DNA from 4 places in the Streptomyces sp. NPDC006925 genome. Region 1 is predicted to be linked to each of the others. Evidence: riboswitches for the same ligand, from Rfam matches in the RefSeq annotation. Region 1 holds a riboswitch; each other region holds the start of a gene.

Region 1 (4,200 bases):
GCTCGTGAGAGCCCGGCGGACGGTGCGGAGGACGGAGCGCTGCTCGGCGGTCATGGGGGAACTCCTCGTCTGTGGTGCGCACTGGCCCTGCGGCTGCGCTCTTCGCGGCTTCGGGACCATCCTGCCCCTCCTCGCGGCGCGCCGGGACATGTGCGGGCCCACGGGCCGGAGCGGCCGCGACCTGGCCGCTCCGGCCCGCGGACCGGGATCAGGACGCGCGGTGCGGCAGCTCCGCACGAACCGTTCGTGCGGCGGCGACCAGGTTCTCCAGGGAAGCCCTGGTCTCGGGCCAGCCGCGGGTCTTGAGGCCGCAGTCGGGGTTGACCCACAGCCGCTCGGGCGGGATGGCTTCGAGACCCCTGCGGAGCAGGGCTGTGGCCTCTTCGGCACCGGGCACGCGGGGGGAGTGGATGTCGTAGACGCCGGGGCCGGCTTCGCGGGGGTAGCCGTGTTCGGCCAGCTCGTGGGCGACCTGCATGTGGGAGCGGGCGGCCTCCAGGCTGATGACGTCGGCGTCCAGATCGTCGATCGCCTGCACGATGTCGCCGAACTCGGCGTAGCACATGTGGGTGTGGATCTGGGTGTCGGGCCGTACTCCGGCGGTGGTGAGGCGGAACGCCTCGGTCGCCCAGGCCAGGTAGGCATCGCGGTCGGCGGCGCGCAGCGGAAGGGTCTCGCGCAGTGCGGGTTCGTCGACCTGGATGACCGAGGTGCCGGCCGCCTCCAGGTCGCCCACTTCGTCGCGCAGCGCGAGGGCGACCTGGCGTGCCGTGTCCCCGAGGGGCTGGTCGTCGCGGACGAAGGACCAGGCGAGCATGGTGACCGGGCCGGTCAGCATGCCCTTGACGGGGCGTTCGGTCAGCGACTGGGCGTACTGCGTCCAGCGCACCGTCATCGGCTCGGGGCGGGAGAGGTCGCCGGCCAGGATCGGGGGGCGGACGTAGCGGGTGCCGTAGGACTGCACCCAGCCGTGCTGGGTGGCCAGGTAGCCGGTGAGCTGTTCGGCGAAGTACTGCACCATGTCGTTGCGTTCGGGTTCGCCGTGCACCAGCACGTCGATGCCGGCCTTCTCCTGGAAGGCCAGGACGTCGCGGATCTCGGTCCTGATCCGCTCCTCGTAGGCGTCGGTGTCGATGCGCCCGGCGCGCAGGTCGGCGCGGGCGGTGCGCAGTTCGGTCGTCTGCGGGAAGGAGCCGATGGTGGTGGTCGGCAGCACCGGCAGGCCCAGATGGGCGCGCTGGGCCGAGGTGCGATCGGCGTAGGACGGGGAGCGGCGGGTCTCGGCCTCGGTGACAGCCGCGGCCCGGGCCCGTACCGCCGGGTCGTGGGTGAGTGCGGAGTTGGTGCGGGAGGCCAGGGCGGCGCGGTTTGCGGCCAGTTCGGCGCCGATGGCGTCGGTGCCCTGTGCCAGGCCCTTGGCGAGGGTGGCGATCTCGGCGGTCTTCTGCCGGGCGAAGCTGAGCCAGCGCAGCACCTCGGGGTCGACGTCGCGTTCGGCCTGCACGTCCAGCGGCACGTGCAGCAGCGAGCAGGAGGCCGACACGTCCACCCGGCCGGCGAGACCGAGGAGGGTGCCCAGGGTGGTCAGGGACTTCTCCAGGTCGTTGATCCAGATGTTGCGGCCGTTGACGACGCCGGCCACCAGGCGCTTGCCGGGCAGGCCCCCGGCGGCGGCGAGCGCGTCGAGGTTGGCCGCGGCCGCCTCGGTGAAGTCGACCGCGAGGCCGTCGACCGGCGCCTTCGCCAGCACGGGCAGCGCGTCGCCGAGCCGGTCGAAGTAGGAGGCGACCAGCAGCTTCGGCCGGTCGGTGAGTCCGCCGAGTTCGCGGTAGGCCCGCTCGGCAGCGGCCAGCTCCTGCTGGGTGCGGTCCTGGACCAGCGCGGGCTCGTCCAGCTGGACCCATTCGGCGCCCGCAGCGCGGAGGTCGGCGAGGAGTTCGGCGTAGACCGGCAGGAGCCGCTCCAGCAGGCTCAGCGGCTGGAAGTCCGCGACGGTGCCCGGGGCGGGCTTGGCCAGCAGGAGGTAGGTGACCGGGCCGACGAGTACGGGCCGGGCGGCGAGCCCCAGCGCGAGGGCTTCCTTGAGCTCGGCGGCCTGCTTGGTGGCGTCGGCCGCGAAAACGGTGTCCGGACCGAGCTCGGGGACGAGGTAGTGGTAATTGGTGTCGAACCACTTGGTCATCTCCAGCGGTGCCACGTCCTGGGTGCCGCGGGCCATCGCGAAATAGCCGGCCAGCGTGTCGGCCGCCACGGCGGCGCGGTGCCGTGGCGGGATCGCGCCGACCATGACGCTGGTGTCCAGCATGTGGTCGTAGTAGGAGAAGTCGCCGGTGGGCACTTCGTGGATGCCGGTCTCGGCGAGCTGCCGCCAGTTGGCGGCGCGCAGGTCCTTCGCGGTCCGCCGGAGGCCGGCGGCGGTGACGCGGCCCTTCCAGTAGCCCTCGACGGCCTTCTTCAGTTCCCGGTTCGGGCCCTGGCGCGGGTAGCCGTGGACGGTGGCTCCTGCTGCCGCGGCTGCGGACTTCGCTGTCACGGAGATCTCCTTCGCGAGATGTCTCGTCGGGATCCCGGCGAGCACGAGGAGCGAAGGTGACGGAACACCGGTGGGCGACGGAAGCGCGGCTGCGTCCGTCCACCGGGATTTCTGCGCCGACCCGCCCTCGAGGTCACCGGAATGTCCGCACACACATGGGCGTGTGCGGGCAACGGGCAGGTCTTCGGACTCGCGGGCGCGCCTGCCGGTCTCCCGGCGGGCTCCTACTGGCCGTCGCTTCCCGGACCGTCGGGTCCAGTGCGTGTGACGGCTGTCGTTCCCACTCACCGCTGCGGGGCAGTCCCGGACTTCCACCGGGTTCCCTCTTACGACGTCCCGCCTGGCGGACGGGACGAACCAGCTGCCCCGCCAGCCTAGGCGCAGAGCCCCCCGCCTGGGTAGTGCGCCCCCGCGAGTCCCCGGCCCATCCGCGCCCGGTCCCGGGCGCCGGCACTCCGGAGGTGAGCGTGCCCTCTCCGACTCCGGCGGTGGCTCTGCCCGTGTCGCCCTCATGCGGTTCAGCGGTTCCGCCACGTCCCGGAGGGGTGTTCCTGCGCTGTCGGCCGATGCGGGCCAGGAGGGACCGGCCGTCGGCCCGGGGGACGAACGTCCGCCGGGCCGACGGAGGAACGCGGCGACGGGCGTGGGCGGCGGCCGCGCAGCCGGGCCGGTGCAGACGTCCCCGTCCCACGCGCCGGAAGGCCGCTCGGGAAGACCCGGCGAGGGACGCGCGCGGCGGAGTGCGTCGCCCGCCCGTCTCGTCGCATCGGGACGGGCAGGCGGCAGGTGGCGAACAGAACGACCGCGCCGAGGGCGGCACCGGCCCAGCTCAGCACGGTCACCGCCGCAGTGAGCGGCATGTGCGTGGACATCAGCCCGACGGCGACGGCCGGGGTTCCGGACCCCGCGTAGAAGAGGAGGTACAGCGCGGCCGCGATCCCGGCGCGGTGTCCGGGAGGTGTCCGCGCGTCCACCGCGCGGGCGGCCCCGCCGACGGCCAGCCCGTGTCCGGAGCCGGCGAGCAGGGCGGAGACGAGCGTTGCGGGGAGCGACGCGGCACCGCCGGTGGCCAGGAGCACCAGGCTCACGGTCAGTGCGGCGAGACCGGCGAACCGGGCCGAGCGTGCCGAGCGGCGCGCCCCGGCGCACTGCGTCAGCACCGAGCACACCAGAACTGCCGCCACCACACCTCCCGCCAGGGCCGGGCCCGCTCCGCGCGAGGTACGCGCGAGCAGCGCCGGAAGGAGCGCGAGGTAGATGCCGACGACGGCCCAGGCGAGGAACCCGGCCAGCCCCGCTGCGACGAACAACGGCCGGAGGGCGGAGGGCAGTTGCGGGCGGGCCGGGCGCCACCGTCGGCGGGCTCCCGCGGAGGCCCCCGGATCGGGCTCGGGTATGTTCCGGCGCATCAGGTGCCAGACCCGGGCCAGCAGCGCCAGGTGCAGCAGGTAGGGGGTGACCAGGGGGGCCGGCGCGTACTGGGCGAGTACCCCCGAGACGGCGGGGCCCGCGGCGGTGCCTGCCGCGAAGGCCAGCCCGGCCAGCAAAGGCCCGCCGACACGGGCTGAGGGGTGTTGGTGCCGGGTGATGAGGGCCTGGGCGGCGCCGGTCGCGGCCCCCAGCGCCAGCGCCTGGCTCACGCGTCCGGCGAAGAGCCAGGCGGGGCC
Region 2 (4,200 bases), on a different contig from region 1:
GATCGCGTCGCGGTAGCGCTCGTAGAAGTGCGGGTAGCGCATCGGGCGCAGCGTCAGTTCGAAGCCCGGGTCGAGCAGGTTCTTGGCGGCTGTCGGGTCGCTCGTCGTCATTACTGGCATGCCTCGCAGGACTCGGGGTTTTCCAGGGAGCAGGCGAGGGCCTCGTCGGCCGTCGCGGGAGCGGGGGTGGGGGTGGGCGCGTGCACCGAAGCGGTGGCCCCGGCCGCCTGCGCGATCCGGGTCGCGGGGCGCGAGCGCAGGTAGTACGTGGTCTTGATGCCGCGTTTCCAGGCGTAGGCGTACATCGAGCTGAGCTTCCCGATGGTGGGCGAGGACAGGAAGAGGTTCAGCGACTGGCTCTGGTCCAGATACGGGGTGCGGGCCGCGGCCATGTCGATCAGCGCCCGCTGCGGGGTCTCCCAGGCCGTCCGGTAGAGCGCGCGGACCTGCGCGGGTACCCACTCCAGCTCCTGCACCGAGCCGTTGGCCTCGCGCAGCGCCTCGCGGGCGCGCGTGTCCCACAGCCCCAGCCGCTTCAACTCCGCGACCAGATAGGTGTTCACCTGGAGGAACTCGCCGCTGAGCGTCTCGCGCTTGAACAGGTTGGAGACCTGCGGCTCGATGCACTCGTACACCCCCGCGATGGAGGCGATGGTCGCCGTCGGCGCGATCGCCAGCAGCAGTGAGTTGCGCATCCCGGTCCGGGCGATCCGCCGCCGCAGCGCCTCCCACCGCTGCGGCCAGGCCCGTTCCCCGGCCGTCGCCGGATAGTGGTCGGGGTGCAGTACGCCGCGCGCCGTGCGGGTCGCCTCCCACGCGGGCAGCGGCCCGTGCCGCTCGGCCAGCTCGGCGGAGGTCTCGTAGGCGGCCAGCATGATGCGCTCGGCGATCCGGGTGGACAGCTCGCGGGCCTGTGGGGAGTCGAAGGGCAGCCCGAGCCGGAAGAAGACGTCCTGCAGGCCCATCACTCCCAGGCCCACCGGCCGCCAGCGGGAGTTGGAAGCGGCGGCCTGAGCGGTCGGATAGAAGTTGATGTCCACCACGCGGTCCAGGAATGTCACAGCTGTGCGGACCGTGGCGTCCAGCCGCTCCCAGTCCATCCGGTCCGTCAGCGGGCCGCCGTCGTCCTCGCTCAGGTGCGCGGCCAGGTTCACCGAGCCCAGGTTGCAGACGGCGGTCTCCCCGTCGTCGGTGACCTCCAGGATCTCCGTGCACAGGTTCGAGGAGTGCACGATGTTGCCGGGTTCCGCGGTCTGGTTGGAGGTGCGGTTCGCGGCGTCCTTGAACGTCATCCAGCCGTTTCCGGTCTGTGCGAGGGTGCGCATCATCGCGCCGTACAGCTGCCGCGCGGGCAGCCGTTTGACCGCGCGCCCCTCGGCCTCGGCGCGGCGGTAGGCGGCGTCGAACTCCTCGCCCCACAGGTCCACCAGTTCCGGTGTCTCGGACGGGGAGAAGAGCGACCACTGCTCGTCCGCCTCGACCCGGCGCATGAACTCGTCCGGGATCCAGTGCGCCAGGTTGAGGTTGTGGGTGCGGCGCGCGTCCTCCCCGGTGTTGTCCCGCAGCTCCAGGAACTCCTCCAGGTCCGCGTGCCAGGTCTCCAGGTAGACGCAGGCCGCCCCCTTGCGGCGGCCGCCCTGGTTGACCGCGGCCACGGACGCGTCCAGCGTGCGCAGGAACGGCACGATGCCGTTCGAGTGGCCGTTGGTCCCCCGGATCAGCGCTCCGCGGGAGCGGATCCTGGAATACGACAGGCCGATGCCGCCCGCGTGCTTGGACAGCCGCGCGACCTGCTGGTAGCGCTCGTAGATCGAGTCCAGCTCGTCCTGGGGGGAGTCGAGCAGATAGCACGAGGACATCTGCGGGTGGCGGGTGCCGGAGTTGAAGAGTGTGGGGGAGGAGGGCAGGTAGGCGAGGGAGCTGGTGAGCCGGTAGAAGTCGGCCACCTCCGTGAGGGCCTGCGGCGACTCGTCAACGGCCAGTCCGCAGGCCACCCGGAGCAGGAAGTGCTGCGGCGTCTCGACCGGGCGCCGGGTGAGGGGGTGCCGGAGCAGATAGCGGGAGTGGACCGTCCGCAGCCCGAAGTACCCGAACCGGTCGTCGGCGCCGTCCTCGACGGCCTCCCGCGCCAGCGCGTCCAGCCGGTCGGCGTGCCGGCGGACGAACGCGTGCGTGCCGTCCGCGATCAGCCCCTCGGCGTGGCCCAGCGCCACCGCGTCGGAGAACGAGACGACGCCTTCCACGGCCGCCTCGTCCCGGATCGCGCGGGTCAGCAGCCGCGCCGCCAGCCGGGAGTACGCGGGGTCCTCGCTGATGCGGCTGGCCGCGGACTCGATGGCCAGGGTGCGCAGTTCCACCGCGTCCGCGCCCGGTTGCCTGCCGCGCAGCGCCGCGGCCAGTACCGGTGCCGGGTCCGCGTCCGGGAGGTCGGCGGTGAGCGCGGCGAGGGTCGCGCGCAATGCGGCGGCCGAAGGGTCCTCGCCGGCCTCGTCCCCCGTGGCGGTGCCGGGGGTGGCGGGTGCCGGAAGGGTGGGGGCGGTGGTGACGGTCACGCGGTGCTCTCCCTCGCTGCTCACTGGCCGTGGGCAGCGGCACGGAGGGAGAGGCGCGCGCCCGGCCGCCCCGCTCTGGCACCGAGCCCGGTTCCGGGCCCGGAACCCTGTTCAGGGCACGGCGCGCTCCGCCCACCGGTCCAACCCACGAGACCTGGACGTTCATCAGGCCGCCGCCGGCAGGTACTCGGACTCGCGGGCGGGCTCGCGCCGGCCCCTCACCGTTGCGGGACAGTTCCGGATTCGCACCGGATTCCCCTGCGTCGAGGGCGACAGCCGTGAGACACCATACATCTTGTGCTCGACCTAAGCAGGCACCCCATATCTTGTGCCGTCCTGGGTCGTGTCGGGAACCGGTGCCGGCCCCCTGCGGCGCCCCTGGCGCGGCGCGGGGTGCGGGCACGGAGACCGGTCACCCGGGCCGGGCGCGGCGCGTGGCCCGGGCGGGGAAGCGTTCACAGGCGCAGCGCGTAGGCCCACAGGGTGACGCCCGGGACCGGACTCCAGTCCCGATCGGGGTCCCGGCGGAACCCGAGGCGCCGGTAGAGGCGGTGGGCGGCGTGCATGGTCGGCTGGGTCGAGAGCACCAGCCCCGAAAGCCCCAGCGCGCGGGCCCGCTCCGAGCAGGCTGTCACCAGCGCCTCCCCGACCCCGCGTCCGCGTGCCGACTCGCGCACGCCGAGCATCCGGAACTCGCCCTCGCCCTCGCGCGCCCGCTCCGCGAAGGGCCCGCCGCGGCCGACGAAGGTGACGGTGCCCAGCAGTTCGCCCTGGTGCCCCTCGGCCACGAGCAGTTCCGCGTGGTCGGCGCGGCCCGCCGCGTCCCGCAGGGTCTCCAGATACGGGTCCGCCTCGCCGAGGTCCAGCAGCCCGCCGCTCAGGTAGGCCCGGGCGACCAACTCACCGAGCTCCGGGTACTCCTCGGGCCTGGCCGTTCTCACGGTGATGTCCATGCCGGTCATCATCCGCCACACCACCGACACCGCGGCCCGCCGCCGGCTGCCGCAAGGCGTAGCCGGGGTGGCCGGCGGCGCCGCTCGACCGCACCCGGCGGGCGCGTGCTCAGCAGCAGCGGAAGCCCTCGCGCGGGTCGCCCTCGCGGGCGTCGGTGCGGCGCCGCTCGAACTCCTTCCTGCTGGGGACCTCCGCGTCCGGGCCCTGGTGCCGGCGCACATGGGCCACATACCGGTCGTAGGCGCTCTCGTCGGTCAGCTCGCGCAGGTACCAGCGCACCCAGCGTCCGGCCCGCAGCACCGGGCGCACCATCCGGTCGGCGGCGGCCGCGCTCACCGGGAGCCCCCGCCGTCTCCGCCGCCGGACGGCCCGGCGGCGGCCGCCTCGGCCAGCTCGGCCTTCTCCTCCTTGGTGGCGATCAGCCCGGCGGGCGCCGTCAGCGTCGACTCCCGGTACGGCGCCTCGTGCATCCTCGTGCCCTCCGGGTCGCGCACCGCGCGCACGCAGGTCCGGGCCGCGTCGGCGAGGACGACGATGACCAGCAGCGCGAAGAGCGCCGAGAGGACCCCGTCCACGGTCGAGTTGGTGACCACCGTGTGCATGTCGTCCATGCTCTTGGCGGGGGCGATGACCTTCCCCTGGTCGATGGCCTCCTGGTAGTCGGCGCGCTGCTGGAAGAAGCCGATCTTCGGGT
Region 3 (4,200 bases), 400 kb from region 1:
TACGGCCAGGTCCCGGGCACCGATCACCCGGTGCAGCGAAGCGGTGAACGTGTCGTCGCCGAGGAAGGCCGCCACCGTGCTGGGTTCGCCGCCCTGCCGGTAGCTGACCGTCACAGGCCGCACCGGAGCTTCGGCGTCGACCGCGGCCTGGAAGAGGGCGCGGCGGAATCCGCTGCCCGACTCGGTGCACCACGTGGTGCCCTGCGGAAAGACCAGCACCGAACGGCCCCCGCGCAGCACGGCCGCCACCTGCGCCACCGTGTCGGGCAGCGTACGGATCCGGTCCCGGTCGATGAACTGCACCCCCGCGCGTTGCGCCAGGGGACCGAACAGCGGCCACTGCGCCACCTCCCGTTTGGCGAGCGCGGTCGCCGGTTCGACGGCCAGCAGCGCGAGCGCGTCGAGCCAGGAGATGTGGTCGGAGACGATCAGCGAGCCCGTCTCGCCCGGACGCCGGCGCCGGCCGGAGAGGGACGCCGGGGCCTCCAGCGTGGCACCGAGCGCCCGGATCACCCCCCGCGCCTGGGTGCGCAGCACCTCCCCGCAGGCGAGGCGCGGACCGCTCGCCAGCCCCCGGAGCAGCGCGCCGGCCAGTGCCGCGTACCGGCGCGCCCGTACGGCGGCGGCCACCGGTGGTACCCGGTGGGCTGCGCACCGCACGGTGCAGGGTGAGGCCACGGTCCAGCAGCTCATCTCGGCTCCCCGAGGAAGTAGCGGTGGTAGCGGTCGTTCAACTGCTCCATGTCGAGCACCACGAAGAAGTCGGCGACGCCGAACTCCGGGTCGTGGGCGGGGGCTCCGCACACCCATGCGCCGAGCCGCAGGTACCCGCGCAGCAGCGGCGGGAGCAGCGCGGAGCGGGCCCTGGCCGGTTCCGCCACCCGCACCGGCGCCGACGGCCGCCACGGGCGGTGTGGGAAGACCTCCATGCCGGAGGGCGGCGCATGGCGTGCCGCGCACAGCGCCCACGTGTGCGCCGCACTCCGCCCGCCGTCCGCCAGCGGTACCGAGGCGCATCCCGCCAGGTAGCGGTGCCCCGACAGCAGCACGTAGCGGGCGAGCGCCGACCACATCAGATTGATCACCGCTCCGGAGCGGTGGCCGGGATGCACGCACGACCGCCCCGCCTCGATCATCGACGTGCGGATCCCCGCCAGCGCTCCCAGGTCGAACTCGCCGTCCGCGTAGGAGTGCCGGACCCTGCCCGGCGGCAGGAGGCGGTAGGTGCCGACGACGTCACCCGTGGCGGTGTCCGTGACGATCAGATGGTCCGCGGCGGAGTCGAAGGCGTCCACGTCGAGGCCGGATGAGCGGGACCCGGCAGCGGCCCCCATCTCCTCGCCGAACACCTGGTGGCGGAGCCGCTGCGCGGCCCGCACCTCGGCCGCGGAGTCGGCGACGGCCGCGGTGTAGGCGGCGCTTTCCCTTGCCGTGTATGAGGTGGTCATCGTGGTGTCTCCTCAGCAGGCTCGTGCCCGGCCCGGCGGACCGGGTCGGGCGGTGGGCGAGGCCGGGCCCGCACGGACCCGGACTTCTCGCAGCGGCACGTGCCCCGGTTCCGGGCGGTGGGGCTCGCCCGGTGTCCTTCGGGAGCACGTCCCGCCGGGTCATGAGTAGCGCCGCGGGCGGGCCGGGTGATGGCCCCCAGGCATCAGCCGCCTGAACCGGGGGTTCCGGCTCGGCGGGTGCCGCGCGGGGACGGGCCGCGCAGGGGGACCTCTCCGGGCGAATCGCCGGGTTTCGTGCACCTTCCGTGCCCCCGGTGCGCGTTGCCGCCTGCCGGCCCGATCCGGTGCGCCGTGCACCTGTGCGGCCGGCACCGCGAGAGCACTCCGCGCGCACGCCCCTACCATTGCGCGCCGGTGCGCGTCCGCCGGGGTGCGCGACCCGGGACGCGGAGGTGACCTCCGCTTTCGCACTCCCTGCCCCCGGCTTGTCACCTGACGTGTGTGCGACTAGTGTCGCCACGCCTTGGTGAACGGGAAATCCGGTGTGAAACCGGTGCGGCCCTCGCCACTGTGATCGGGAATGCCGGCTCCGGCCCTTGCGGGCAGCCACTGGGTCCTCGGACCCGGGAAGGCGGAGTGCGGGCGGTGTACCCGTGAGCCAGGAGACCGGCCAAGGCACGTCGTCCATCCACGAGGTGCTGGAGAGGGTCTGCTGAGCCATGCACATAGCCGAGGGTTTTCTGCCTCCGGCGCACGCGGTCGCCTGGGGCGTCGCGGCGGCGCCGTTCGTCGTCCACGGAGCCCGGTCCCTGACCCGTGAGGTCAGGGAGCATCCCGAGAGCACCCTGCTGCTGGGAGCCGCGGGCGCTTTCACGTTCGTCCTGTCGGCACTGAAGCTGCCATCGGTCACCGGCAGTTGTTCCCACCCCACCGGTACCGGTCTGGGGGCCATCCTGTTCCGGCCGCCGATCATGGCCGTGCTGGGCACCATCGTCCTGCTGTTCCAGGCGCTGCTGCTCGCCCACGGCGGGCTGACCACGCTCGGCGCCAACGTCTTCTCGATGGCGATCGTCGGGCCGTGGGCCGGGTACGGTGCGTACCGGCTGCTGCGGCGCTTCGGCGCGCCGCTGATGGTCGGGGTGTTCGCCGGCGCGTTCGTCGCCGACCTGTCCACCTACTGCGTCACCAGCGTGCAGCTCGCGCTCGCCTTCCCCGACCCGAGCAGCGGCTTCCTCGGCGCACTGGGCAAGTTCGGTTCCATCTTCGCGGTCACCCAGATTCCGCTCGCGATCAGCGAGGGACTCCTCACGGTGCTCGTCATGCGCCTGCTGGTGCAGTCCAGCAAGGGCGAACTGACCCGGCTCGGCGTGCTCCTGTCGGGCAAGCGGAACCGGACCGAGACGGAGGCGGCGGCACGATGAAGCGCAACACCAAGATCAACGCGCTGCTGCTCGTCCTCGTGGCGGCACTCGCCGTCCTGCCGCTGGCCCTGGGGCTCGGCGACGACAAGGAGGAGCCGTTCGCCGGGTCCGACGCGCAGGCCGAGACGGCCATCACCGAGCTGGAGCCGGACTACGAGCCGTGGTTCTCGCCGCTGTACGAACCACCCTCCGGCGAGATCGAGTCGGCGCTCTTCGCGCTGCAGGCCGCCCTCGGCGCGGGCGTCCTGGCCTACTACTTCGGACTGCGCCGCGGCCGCCGCCAGGGCGAGCAGCGGGCCGCCCGGGCGCGGCAGGCCGACGAGCGCACCGACAGCGGCGCCGACGAGTCCGCCACCGGGCGGGCCTGACCCGCTGTGCTGCCCATCGACGCGGCGGCGCACAGCAGCCGCTGGCGCCGCCGCCACCCCGTGGACAAAGCCGTGCTCGGGCTGGGGCTGACCGTCCTGGCCATCTCGCTGCCGCCCTGGCCCGGCGCGGCACTCGTGCTCGGGACGGCTCTCATCGTGCTGCTGGGCCCGGCGGGGGTGCCCGCCCGCAGACTCTGGCGGGCGTACCGGGTGCCGGTGGGCTTCTGCGTGACCGGAGCGGTCACCCTGCTGTTCCAGGTCGGCGGCCCGGACGGGTTCGTCACCCTGGCCGACGGCGGCCTCGCCCGCGCGGGCCGGCTGCTGCTGCGCACCTCCGCGGCCTCGCTCGGTGTGCTCCTGTTCGCCTTCACCACCCCGATGTCCGACCTGCTGCCGCGTCTGGTCCGGGCCGGGGTGCCCGCGCCCGTGGTGGACGTCGCGCTGATGACGTACCGCACCGGCTTCCTGCTCCTCGATTCCATGCGCCGCGTCCGGGAGGCGCAGGCCGCCCGGCTCGGACACACCACACGGGCCGCGCAGTGGCGTTCCACAGCCGGGCTCGGCGCGATCGCTTTCGTACGCGCCTTCGACCGGGCAGCCCGGCTCCAGGCCGGTCTCGCCGGACGGGGCTACGAGGGCACCCTGCGCGTCCTGGTGCCCGAAGCGCGCGTCTCCGTCCGCTTCACCGCCGCGAGCCTGCTGCTGCTCGCCGCCGTCACCGCAGCCACCCTCGGATTGGAGAGTCCGCTGTCATGAACGAGTCGGCCCTGGTCGCCCTGCGGGGCGTGTCCTTCGCGTACGAGGACGGCCCGGTCGTGCTCAGCGCCCTCGACTTCGAGGTGCGCGAGGGCCGCGCCCTCGCCCTCCTGGGCCGCAACGGCAGCGGCAAGACCACCCTGATGCGGCTGCTCAGCGGCGGGTTGCGGCCTCGGACGGGGCAACTGGCGGTGGCGGGCGACCCGG
Region 4 (4,200 bases), on a different contig from region 1:
GTGCTGACGGCGAACCGCGCGCGCCAGTCCGCCGACATCGACGGCACCGTCCTGGCCCACAGGTCGGCCAGCCCCGCCTCGACCGGGTTGGCGGGCCGGGGCGGCGGCACCGTCGGGTCGTCCTCCAGCGGCATGAACAGCGGCAGCCGGTCCAGATACGCCTTGCCGCCCACGCGGTCCTGGGTGCGTTTGAACTCTTCCAGGAAATGGTCGTCGAAGAAGAAGACCCACACGTACCAGTCGGTGACCAGCGCCAGGTCGTCGGCGGTGGCGTCGGGGTGGGTGTAGGCGCACAGCAGCGCGTAGTCGTGCGCGTCCAGGTCGGCGGTGTCCCAGATCCCGGACCCCTCCAGCATTCCCATCTGCCGTGCCCACTCCCGGGAATGGGTGCGCGCCTGGTCGACGTGCGGGTTGAGACGGGCGGGGTAGGGCACGTAGAAGTCGGGCAGTTCGAAGGGTTGCGACAACGTTCGTCCCTCGGCTCGTCGATTCGGTGCGGGATCGGCCTACCCGGCCTGGAATGACGAACATCCTTTTTCACCCGGATGTGTGAGGGGCGCTCCGAGGCGCTGTCGAACAAAACCGTTGGCTGTGCGCCGAGTCGGGCTGCTAGCTTCGCTTTCGTGGCGAAGCTGAATCAGATCATCGCAGTCGAGAAGGGCGTCAAGTCCAAGGTGGTGCAGGACCTGGCGCAGGCCCAGCACGGGCTGACGAAACCGCAGATGCTCGCGGGTATCTCGCGTACGTACCAGCCCAAGGACGAAGAGGGCGAGCAGCTTCCGCCGGAGTCGACACGCGTCCAGGTCAAGGCCGAGGATGTACTGAAGGAAACGGCGAAGATCCTCACGCGGCTGTTCGATGTGACGGCCACCAAGGACTGGTCGAACCTCACAGCCCGCGCGGACGTCTCGGTCGACGGCCGTACGGTGCTCTCCGACGTGCCGGTCTCCTACCTGCTGTTCCTGGAGAAGCAGCTGGGCGAGCTCGGCTCGTTCCTGCGGAAGCTGCCGATCCTGGACGGCGCCGAGGCGTGGGAGATCGACCCCTCCACCGACTGGTGGAAGACGGAGCAGGTCCGCACGGTGCGCACCAAGAAGGTGCCGCGCAACCACGTGAAGGCGGAGGCCACCGAGAAGCACCCGGCCCAGGTCGAGGTCTACTACGAGGACATCCCCGTCGGCTACTGGACCACGGTCAAGTACTCCGGGGCCCTCCCGGCCCGACGGGTCAACGAACTGCTGGAGCGGCTGGACAAGCTCGCGGCCGCGGTGAAGTTCGCCCGCGAGGAGGCCAACGGGACCGAGGTCGCCGACAAGCGGGCCGGCGAGGCCGTCTTCGGGTACCTGTTCGCCTGACCGCTCGCACCGGTGCCCCGCTCCGGTGCGGGCGTCCGCGTCCCGGACCTCCGCGTCCCCGACCCTCCGTATCCTGACCGTACGGCTGTCCGTGTGCCGTCCACCCGACCGATCCGGGAGAGTGCCCGCGACCGACCGACACCCCAGACTCCCCGGGCCAGGGGCCGACGCCCCGTCGGCCCGGGGTGCGCCAGGAGCGCAAAGCTGAAACTGAAGCTGATGTGTGAACCCCCGGCCGCACTGTGTCTCGCAGGCGCCGGTCAGTCTCAACCTCTCGCTCCACGCTCAGCATCGCCGTTCATCGCCCGGCAACCGGGGCGGTGACGACCTCGAGACGCTGGTTCGAACCCAGCCGGCGCGTCCACGCTGCGCCGTGGTGGAGTGGCTCCACGCGAGGACATCGCCGAACGATCCGCCCATGAACCGTCAGGGCGTGCGAACGAGCGGCACCCAGGACCCCGGGGCCGGGTAAAGCCCCGGGGTCCCTTCTCCTCTCCCCCTACGCAGGGTTCCGGGGCACTGCCGCGCCCGTCCCCGGCGTCCGGGTGCGTGGTACGTTGCAGCAGCCAGTCAAACCCTTGATCGGGTCAGGGAATCCGGTGCGAATCCGGAGCTGACGCGCAGCGGTGTGGGACTGGGGCGTGCACGAGGCCACTGGGGCGCAGCCCCCGGGAAGGCGCACCGCCCCCGCAGTCCCGAGTCCGAAGACCTGCTGGCGGCCGCGCCCGGAAAGCCCCCGGCGCGGTACGACGCCGGGCCCCGCGATCGGGCCTCTGACGGAGAAGGATCTGCTGGCCATGCGCCGACCGCGCCGCATCCGCGCCCTCGTGCCGGGCCGTCCCCCGGGAGCCGCCCGCAACCGCTCGGCCGCCGCCGGCCGGACCGCCGCACACCCGCGCCCGCCGCACCGCACCGGCCGCGCGGTCCTCACCTCGCTGCTGCTGATATCCGTGACCGCCTGCGCCGGGGGGTCCGGCGACGGAGGCGGAGACGCGCGCGGCTCCTCCGCCGAGGGCTTCCCGTACACCGTCACCAACTGCGGGGTGAAGACCACCTTCACCGAGCCGCCGCAGCGGGCGGTGACCATGAACCAGCACGTCACCGAGATCATGCTGGCGCTCGGCCTGCAGGACCGGATGGTCGGCACCGCCTACCTGGACGACCGGATCCTGCCCCGCTACGCGAAGGCCTACCAGGGCATCGACGTCCTGGCGAAGAAGTACCCGTCCAAAGAGACGCTGCTGGGCGCCGCACCGGACTTCGTCTACGGCGGCTACGCCAGCTCCTTCGACAAGACGGAGGGCCGGTCGCGCGCGGCACTGCGGGAGAGCGGCATCACGACCCGGCTCGACCTGGAGTCCTGCACCGAGGACGTGGACATCGACACGCTGCACCGGGAGTTCCGGGAGGTCGGCCGGATCTTCGGCGTACCGGAACGCGCCGCGGCGCTGGTCAGGAAGCAGGACCGGCAGCTGGCAGCCACCGCGAAGCGGCTGAAGGGGACGGAGAGCACCCGGGTGTTCGTCTACGACAGCGGGGAGAGCTCCGCGTTCACGGCGGGCGGCGCGGGCATCGGCGACGAGATCCTGCGCCGGGCCGGCGCCCGCAACGTCTTCGCCGACCTCGACAAGACGTTCGCCGACGTCTCCTGGGAGCAGGTCGTCAAGCGCGAGCCGGAGGTCGTGGTGATCTACGACTACGGCGGAACGACCGTCGCGCAGAAGAAGAAGCGGCTGCTGGAGGACCCCGCGCTGGCCGACGTGCCCGCGATCGAGCACGAGCGGTTCGCCGTGCTGCCGCTCTCCTCGGCGGTACTGGGCCCGCGGGTGCCCGACGCGGTGGACGCGCTGGCCCGGCAGCTGCGCCCGGAGGACACCGGTGCGCAGTAGCACCGCGCCGCGCGCCTCCGCCGATCCGCTGCGGTGCGCCCTGGTCTGCGGCGTGCTGGCCACCGTCCTGGTCGCCGGGGCGCTGGCCGGGCTGGCGCTCGGCGCGGCCCGGATCCCGCTCCCCGACGTGCTGGCGGCCCTGACCGGCCGGGCGCAGCCGGGCCCGTTCACCACCATCGTGCTCGATGTGCGGCTGCCGCGGGTGCTGCTGGCCGCCGTCGTCGGCGCCGGACTGGCACTGGTGGGCGCGGTGCTGCAGGCACTGGTGCGCAATCCGCTGGCCGATCCGTATCTGCTGGGCATCTCCTCCGGCGCCTCCACGGGCGCCGTCCTGGTCGTCGTCCTGGGCGTCGGGGCCGTCTCGATGCAGGCGGGCGCGTTCGCCGGGGCGCTGCTGGCGATGGTGACCGTCTACGCGATGGCGCGGAGCGGCGCGGCGGTGACGACGGGACGACTGGTGCTGGCCGGAGTCGCGGTGCAGTACGTGCTCTCCGCGCTGACCAGCCTGGTGCTGGTGACCTCCGCGGAGAACGAGCATCTGCGGGCCATCCTCTTCTGGACGCTGGGCGGGCTGGGCCAGGCCCGCTGGCAGACCCTGCTGCTGCCCGCGCTGGTGCTGGGCGCCGGGCTCGCCCTGCTGCTGGCGCTGGCCAGGCCGCTGGATCTGCTGCTGGTCGGTGAGGAGGGCGCCACCGTGCTGGGGCTGGACACCGGACGCTTCCGCGCGGCCTCGTTCGTGCTGGCCTCCCTGGTGACGGCGGTGCTGGTCACGGTGAGCGGCGCGATCGGCTTCGTCGGGCTGATGGTGCCGCACGCGGCGCGGATGGCGGTCGGTGCCGGGCACCGGGCGCTGCTCCCCGTCGCGGCGCTGGGCGGGGCGGCCTTCCTGGTGCTGGCCGATCTGGCGGCGCGCACCGTCGCAGCGCCCGAGGAGATCCCGGTCGGTGTGCTGACGG

Evidence for each region. A riboswitch is a leader RNA that binds a small molecule or an ion and turns the genes downstream of it on or off. The one in region 1 is predicted to bind cobalamin.
Region 2: linked by a shared signal. The riboswitch ahead of ACFYNS_RS10890 (ribonucleoside-diphosphate reductase subunit alpha) and the one ahead of metE (5-methyltetrahydropteroyltriglutamate--homocysteine S-methyltransferase) in region 1 are both predicted to bind cobalamin.
Region 3: linked by a shared signal. The riboswitch ahead of ACFYNS_RS00675 (energy-coupling factor ABC transporter permease) and the one ahead of metE (5-methyltetrahydropteroyltriglutamate--homocysteine S-methyltransferase) in region 1 are both predicted to bind cobalamin.
Region 4: linked by a shared signal. The riboswitch ahead of ACFYNS_RS04140 (ABC transporter substrate-binding protein) and the one ahead of metE (5-methyltetrahydropteroyltriglutamate--homocysteine S-methyltransferase) in region 1 are both predicted to bind cobalamin.

What each region holds. Positions count from the first base shown of each region.
Region 1 is NZ_JBIAGB010000001.1:535,832-540,031, reverse strand. Features, by position in the region: gene ACFYNS_RS02520 (SCO4225 family membrane protein) at 1-54, opposite strand, end outside; gene metE (5-methyltetrahydropteroyltriglutamate--homocysteine S-methyltransferase) at 209-2,533, opposite strand; cobalamin riboswitch at 2,691-2,910, opposite strand; gene ACFYNS_RS02510 (MFS transporter) at 3,052-4,200, opposite strand, start outside.
Region 2 is NZ_JBIAGB010000006.1:34,703-38,902, reverse strand. Features, by position in the region: gene ACFYNS_RS10895 (ribonucleotide-diphosphate reductase subunit beta) at 1-111, opposite strand, end outside; gene ACFYNS_RS10890 (ribonucleoside-diphosphate reductase subunit alpha) at 111-2,552, opposite strand; cobalamin riboswitch at 2,713-2,848, opposite strand; gene ACFYNS_RS10885 (GNAT family N-acetyltransferase) at 3,008-3,505, opposite strand; gene ACFYNS_RS10880 (YbdD/YjiX family protein) at 3,615-3,818, opposite strand; gene ACFYNS_RS10875 (carbon starvation CstA family protein) at 3,839-4,200, opposite strand, start outside.
Region 3 is NZ_JBIAGB010000001.1:139,525-143,724, reverse strand. Features, by position in the region: gene ACFYNS_RS00685 (lysophospholipid acyltransferase family protein) at 1-693, opposite strand, end outside; gene ACFYNS_RS00680 (GNAT family N-acyltransferase) at 690-1,448, opposite strand; cobalamin riboswitch at 1,956-2,138, shown strand; gene ACFYNS_RS00675 (energy-coupling factor ABC transporter permease) at 2,168-2,869, shown strand; gene ACFYNS_RS00670 (energy-coupling factor ABC transporter substrate-binding protein) at 2,866-3,237, shown strand; gene cbiQ (cobalt ECF transporter T component CbiQ) at 3,244-3,993, shown strand; gene ACFYNS_RS00660 (ATP-binding cassette domain-containing protein) at 3,990-4,200, shown strand, end outside.
Region 4 is NZ_JBIAGB010000002.1:328,786-332,985, reverse strand. Features, by position in the region: gene ACFYNS_RS04150 (germacradienol/geosmin synthase) at 1-467, opposite strand, end outside; gene ACFYNS_RS04145 (hypothetical protein) at 624-1,355, shown strand; cobalamin riboswitch at 1,906-2,087, shown strand; gene ACFYNS_RS04140 (ABC transporter substrate-binding protein) at 2,153-3,244, shown strand; gene ACFYNS_RS04135 (FecCD family ABC transporter permease) at 3,234-4,200, shown strand, end outside.